DNA from 2 places in the Ferrigenium sp. UT5 genome. Region 2 is predicted to be linked to the other one. Evidence: predicted binding sites of a transcription regulator. Region 2 holds the regulator's gene; the other holds the start of a gene.
The links. Region 2 encodes FNR, which switches genes on or off when oxygen is low (the NO sensors DNR and NnrR bind a similar motif). Its sites were predicted from a motif close to TTTGATNTANATCAAA; they were not measured.
Positions count from the first base shown of each region.

Region 1: the regulator FNR is predicted to act here: its motif matches at 1,693-1,708, upstream of ACKTSJ_RS09245 (OmpW/AlkL family protein).

Region 1 covers NZ_BAAFRY010000023.1:20,731-24,148, reverse strand. Annotated here, with positions in the region: gene ACKTSJ_RS09255 (thymidylate synthase) at 1-112, opposite strand, end outside; gene ACKTSJ_RS09250 (M17 family metallopeptidase) at 162-1,598, shown strand; gene ACKTSJ_RS09245 (OmpW/AlkL family protein) at 1,770-2,366, shown strand; gene groL (chaperonin GroEL) at 2,536-3,418, opposite strand, start outside.
Region 2 covers NZ_BAAFRY010000009.1:6,592-10,009, forward strand. Annotated here, with positions in the region: gene hemN (oxygen-independent coproporphyrinogen III oxidase) at 1-1,215, opposite strand, end outside; gene fnr (fumarate/nitrate reduction transcriptional regulator Fnr) at 1,309-2,049, shown strand; gene ACKTSJ_RS04755 (hypothetical protein) at 2,122-2,625, shown strand; gene ACKTSJ_RS04760 (hypothetical protein) at 2,631-3,308, shown strand; gene ccoS (cbb3-type cytochrome oxidase assembly protein CcoS) at 3,298-3,418, opposite strand, start outside.

The DNA of each region.
Region 1 (3,418 bases), on a different contig from region 2:
AATTGAAGCGCATCTGGTAGCCGAACACGCTGGTGGTGCCGGTGCCGGTGCGGTCGGATTTCTTTGTCCCGTGCGTAAGGACGTGCTGCATCAGATCGAGATATTGGCGCATGGGGTAGCCCGTATAATCGCGGCGTTCATTGACTAAATTCGAGGCCGCAATGCTAGCACAACTGACCTATTCCCAGACCCAGCATGCCGGCGACCACCTGCTGGTGCTGTTGCCAAAAACCAAGACATTTCCCAAGGATGTCACGCACGGCGCGTTGCTCGCTGCCGTACTCAAGCGCCGCGACATGAAGGCCGATGCATTGGCAAAGTCGCCGGTTGCGGCGAACGCGGCGGATGGCACGCTGGTGGCTTGGGCGATGCTGGACTTTGACCAGGACACTTTCGTGTTGCAGACGCAAGTACGCAAAGCCTTGCAGTTGCTGCTGGAAGAACAACCGAAGGTTATCGCCATCGCGGTGAACGGCGATGCCGCGCAGCGCCAGCACATGGCGGAGCTCGCAGTGTACGGAGCGTGGGTGAACGGCGCGCTGCTGCCGGTGCGCAAGAAGAAGGATGAACGCAAGTCGTTGCAGAAAATCTTGCTGATTGGCGAGGTGGACAAAAAGCCGTTCGATGCCTTGCGCGCACAAGCGGCCGGCAACCTGCTGTGCCGCGAACTCACCGTGCTGCCGCCGAACGAATTGACGCCGGGCGCATACCGGCAACGGGTGAAAAAACTGGCAACAGAAAACAAGTGGCAGCACGAAGAATTCGACATGAAGGCGCTGCACAAGCTGGGTGCGGGTGCCTTCATCGCGGTGGCACAGGGCAGCTACAGCGACGATGCGGCCATCGTGCATCTTTCCTGCCGGCACCCGAAGGCGAAGCAAACGGTCGCGCTGGTCGGCAAGGGCATCTGCTTCGACACCGGCGGTCACAACCTCAAGCCGTCGCGCTCCATGTACAACATGCACACCGACATGAACGGCTCGGCGGTTGCGCTGGGTATCCTGCTGGCCGCGACCCAACAAAAATTGCCGTTGAACATCGACTGCTGGCTGGCCATCGCGCAGAACCATATCGGCCCCCACGCATTCAAGCAGAATGACATCGTCACGGCGCTGAACGGCACCACCATCGAGATCGTGCACACCGACGCCGAGGGCAGGATGGTGCTGGCCGACACGCTCACCCTCGCGTCGCGCGCCAAGCCTGATCTGATGCTGGATTTCGCCACGCTGACCGGCAGCATGAAGTCTGCGCTGGGACATCGCTATGCCGGGGTGCTGGGCAACCGTGCCGGGTTGTTGCAGCGTGCCGTGGAGGCGGGTCGGCAGACCGGTGAACGACTGTGTGCCTTTCCGCTGGATGAGGATTACGAAACTGAACTGGAATCCAAAGTCGCCGACATCAAGCAATGTTCGCCCGACGGCGAAGCCGACCACATCCTTGCCACGCGTTTCCTGTTGCGCTTCGTGGAACACGACACGCCGTGGCTGCACGTCGACTTGTCCGCCTGCCGCTGTCCGGGCGGGCTGGGCTCGGTCGGCACGGAAGTGACAGGCTTCGGCGTGGGCTGGGGACTGGCGATGCTGGCAGGGCGCTAAAATCCACCCCCAAACGGTGTGTTCCGGACGTCAATCGCCCCTGTGATGCACGCCTTGGTTGTGTCCTGGTGGTCTCTTGAAATTTTGCGATTTTTTTGATTTTTGTCAATTTAGCCAACACCCGCCCTCGTTAACATGCCGCCTCCGTTCAATCAAAAAAGGGAGAGAGTTATGCGTAATAAGGTTCTGGTTGCAATGCTGGCTACCGCAGGTCTGTTGTCGGCTCCGGTCGTACAGGCCGAAGAGGGCGTGTTCATGGTTCGCGCGCGCGCGCTGTATGTCGATTTCAGCAATGGTCAAAATAACTTGCCCATTAATGTCGAGGCGGACAATCGCTGGATTCCGGAAGTGGACTTCAGCTATTTCATTACCCCGAACATTGCCGCCGAACTGGTGCTGACGACCCCGCAAAGTGTCGATATCAAGAATGATGGAACCAAGCTGGGATCGGTTCGGGCCTTGCCGCCTTCGTTGCTCTTGCAGTACCACGTTACCGAGTTGGGGGCGTTCAAACCCTATGTTGGTCTGGGCCTGAATTACACCATTTTCAGCAGCCGCAACGTGGGCACAACGGCACGCGTGGACAGTTCCAGCCTGGGTCTGGCCGCTCAAGTCGGCGCTGACTACATGCTCGACAAAAACTGGGGGATCAACGCGGACCTCAAGTACATTCAGATGGATACCAAAGTCAAGGCGGGCGGAAGCTCGATCGGCACGCTTGATCTGAACCCGATCACGGTCGGCGCCGGCGTCACGTATCGGTTCTAAACCCGCACGCGCAAGTGCAATAAAATGGGCGCCCGCGGGCGCCCATTTTATTGGTCAGCAAGACCTGCGCACGATTCGGATGCATGGCACACGGGGCGATGTGCCTTTACGGCACATCAGGCACCCGCACACCGCGCAATCCCCTACTCGAATCGCGTCGCAGGTGCGATTACATCATGCCGCCCATACCTCCCATATCACCACCGCCCATACCGCCGGCTGGTTTTTCTTCTGGCAACTCGGCAACCATGCAAGCCGTGGTCAGCATCAGACCTGCGATGGATGCCGCATGTTGCAAGGCGGTCCGGGTCACCTTGGTGGGGTCAACCACACCCATCGCCATCATGTCGCCGTACTCGCTGCTGGCGGCGTTGTAGCCGAAGTTCCCCTTGTTTTCCAGCACTTTGTTGACGACTACAGAGGGCTCATCACCCGCGTTCGCCACGATGGCGCGCAATGGCGCTTCCATCGCGCGCAACACGATGGTGATGCCCGCGTCCTGGTCATGGTTGTCCCCCTTGAGGGTTGCAACCGCAATCTTGGCACGCAACAGCGCAACGCCGCCGCCCGCCACGATTCCCTCTTCAACGGCCGCACGAGTGGCATGCAAGGCATCGTCAACACGGTCTTTCTTCTCTTTCATCTCGACTTCGGTCGCCGCGCCCACCTTGATGACCGCAACGCCGCCCGCCAACTTGGCTTTGCGTTCCTGGAGCTTTTCCTTGTCGTAATCGCTGGTTGATTCTTCGATCTGCTTATTGATCTGGGTGATGCGCGACTGGATCAAATCTTCCTTGCCTGCGCCATCAACGATGATGGTGTTTTCCTTGCCAACTTCGATGCGCTTGGCTTGACCCAGTTCTTCCAGCGTGGCCTTCTCCAGTGTCAGACCCACTTCTTCGGCAATCACGGTGCCCCCGGTCAGGACTGCAATGTCTTCCAGCATCGCCTTGCGTCGATCGCCGAACCCGGGCGCCTTGACCGCGACGGTTTTCAGAATGCCCCGGATATTGTTCACCACCAGGGTTGCCAAGGCCTCTCCATCCACATCT
Region 2 (3,418 bases):
CTGGTCGAAATCGATCAGATAGGCAATGTTGAACGATTGTTTGGACAGCTCGAAGTGACACATCAGGGCCTGGATGATCGCGCGCCGCACCAGGTCGTCCGCATTCAGCTCCAACCCGCGCATGATAGGCAGTTCGTTCCGTTCCAGCGCGTCATAGTAGTTTTCCAGGTCGCGATAATTCTGGCTATAGGTCGGCCCGATCTTGCCGATGGCACTGACGCCGAGCGCGACCAGATCGCAATCCGAGTGCGTCGAATACCCCTGGAAATTGCGGTGCAGCCGACCCTGCCGCTGCGCCACCGCCAGTTCGTCTTCCGGCTTGGCAAAGTGGTCCATGCCGATATAAACATAACCGGCGCCCGTCAGTTTGTTCACCGCCATGTTGAGGATGTCCAGCTTGACCTGCGGCGCGGGCAAGTCCTCCTCGTGGATCCGCCGTTGCGGCTTGAATACGGTCGGCATGTGCGCATAGTTGTAAATCGACAGCCGATCCGGATCGGCAGCGATCACGCGGTCGAGCGTGGTGCCGAACCCCTCCAGCGTCTGTTTCGGCAGCCCGTAGATCAGGTCGATGCTGATCGATTTGAAGCCGTTGACGCGCGCGGCGCGCATGACGCGCACCGTCTCCTCTTCGCTCTGGATGCGGTTCACCGCCCGCTGCACGGTGTCGTCAAAGTCCTGCACCCCGAGACTGATACGATTGAAACCGAGCTGCCCGAGCAGGGCAATGGTGTCGTCGGTCACCTTGCGCGGATCGATCTCGATGGAATACTCGCCGTCGTCGATGAGTTTGAAATGGCTGTGAATGGCCGCCATCACCTGGCGCAGCTCGTCGTCGCTCAAAAAAGTCGGGGTGCCGCCACCGAAGTGCAACTGCTCCACGACCTGCTGCGGCCCCAGCAACGCGGCCTGCATGGCCATTTCCTTGAGCAGATAGCGCACATATTCCGCCGATTTGCTGCGGTCTTTGGTGATGACCTTGTTGCAGGCACAGTAAAAGCACAGGGTATTGCAAAAAGGGATATGGATATACAGCGACAACGGGCGGCTGACCCCGCCAATCTCGCGCTTGGCCACCCAGTTCGCATAGCTTTCCGCATTGAAGGCTTCGACGAAACGATCTGCGGTCGGATACGAGGTGTAACGCGGCCCGTTCTTGTCCAGTCTGCGGATCAACTCCAGATCGACTTCGATATGTTTGCTCGTTTCGTTCATCCTGCTCTCCTTGAATACCCGCGCACTATGCCATTGCACTGCCGGACCAGCTTGATTTATGTCAAAATGATTCCAATCAACCCCAGAACCCATATGGCCTTGAACGATATCACGACCGCTGCGCCAGCCGCCTCCCTCTTCAGGGTGGCGTGCTCCAGTTGTAATCTGCGCGAACTTTGCCTGCCGGTGGATCTGTCGGACGCTGAAATGCACCGGCTGGAGTTGCTGAGCCATCGCAAACGCAACTACGCCTCCGGCGACTATCTGTATCGCAGCGGCGACTCTTTCAAGTCACTGTATGCGATCCGCAGCGGTTCCTTCAAGACCCGAATTCTGCACGAAGACGGGCGCGAACAAGTGACCGGATTCGTCATGCCGGGCGAAATCATTGGCCTGGAGGCGATCAGTACCGATATCCATACCTGCGAGGCGGTCGCGATGGAAACCGGCGAAGTCTGCGAGCTGCCTTTTTCCAAGCTGGAGGAACTCGGCCGCGAGATCCCCAGCCTGCAGCGCCATCTGCACAAAATCATGAGCCGCGAGATCGTGCGCGACCAGGGCATCATGCTGTTGTTGGGATCGATGCGCGCCGAAGAGCGCCTGGCCGCGTTTCTCCTCAATCTGTCCCAGCGCAATGCGGCCCACGGCATGTCCTCCACGCAACTCACCCTGCGCATGTCGCGCTTGGACATCGGCAGTTATCTCGGCCTGAAGCTGGAAACGGTCAGCCGCGCCTTCTCGCGTTTTCAGGATGACGGTCTGATTCGCGTCAAGGCGCGCTCCATCGAAATTCTCGCCTTGCCGCGTTTGCGCGAAATGATGGGGAAGACCTGACCCATTCCCTTCCCGCCGCAGAATCGGTATCCTGCGCCCCGCGTTTCGCCAATCACCCGGAGTCACACCCCCATGACACGATCCTATAACGCCACCCCGGACGAGATCACGCGCGCCAAGTGGCCGCATGAAATTTTCCTGATCAATCTGGTGTTCAACCACATCCTGGTGTTCGCCTCGACTTTCGGGGTTTTCAGCACCTTCCCGCTGATGGTGCTGATCGTGCCGATCCTGTCATTCGCCATCACCGGCTATATCGCCATCAAGGCGAGAAAGATCGCCGCCGGCAACGAAATCGCGTTCGTCAAGGCGCACTGGGTCGTCGCCGACAAACGCAACCAGCACTTCATGTGGCTGCTGGTCATCACCTGTATCGTAATCGGCGGCGGACTCATGCTGTCCAAGATGATGGGCTGGTCGAAAATCGCCACCCTTGCCCTGCTGGGCGGGGTCGGGCTGCTGCCGTTCATGGTGTCCTTGCTGATCCTGATCGTGCTGGGCAACGACTCGATGTATCAGGCGCGCCACAGCAAAATGCCCAAAGGCGCACCGCTTCCCCCACAAACCACCGTATAACCAAGATGACCACTGAAAGCAAAATCTATTGGGGCGTCGGCCTCATCTCCGTCACCCTTCTGCTGGGCGCTTTTCTCATCCCCGGCGACCGCCCGGACAAGACCGATCTTCCCTGGCATATCGAACATCCGAGCGCCGATTCGGTCAACGTCTTCGGCCTGACCCTGGGGGTTTCGACGCCGGCCGAAGCGGAACAGCGCTTCAAGGAACAGGCGGTTCCGAGCCTGTTCAAATCGCCGGCGGGAGAATTGACGGCGGAAGTCTTCTTCGAACAGGTCAACCTCGCCGGGCTGCGTTCGCGCGTGGTGGTGACGGTGGACATTGCGGCAGAGGATATTCGCAGAATGTACGAGCGCGGACTGCGCATTGCGGGGACGGGCAGCGGCAAGAAGATCACCCTGACGGCGGACGATGTGGCACAGGTCATGGCCACCCCGATCAGCAGCCTGACCTACCTGCCGGGCGTGCAGGTTGATGAGGCGCTATTCCTCAAGCGCTTCGGCAAGCCGAACCAGATCATCCGGGAAAACAAAAGCGGCGCCATGCACTGGCTCTACCCGCAGAACGGACTGGACATCACGTTGAGCGCGTCAGAAAAACCGTTGCTACAATACGTTCCACCGACCGAGTTTGACAAGCTGGTCAAGCCGTTGCTGGCAAACGGCGAAATCGTTACTCGGTAGTCTTTTCGCCCGCCTCCGGTTTTTTCGCCGGATGCGGCATCATCTCGTCATCGTCATCCATCAGGATGCGCTGGCCGCCGCCTTCCATGTCTTCGTACTGCCCCTTCTTG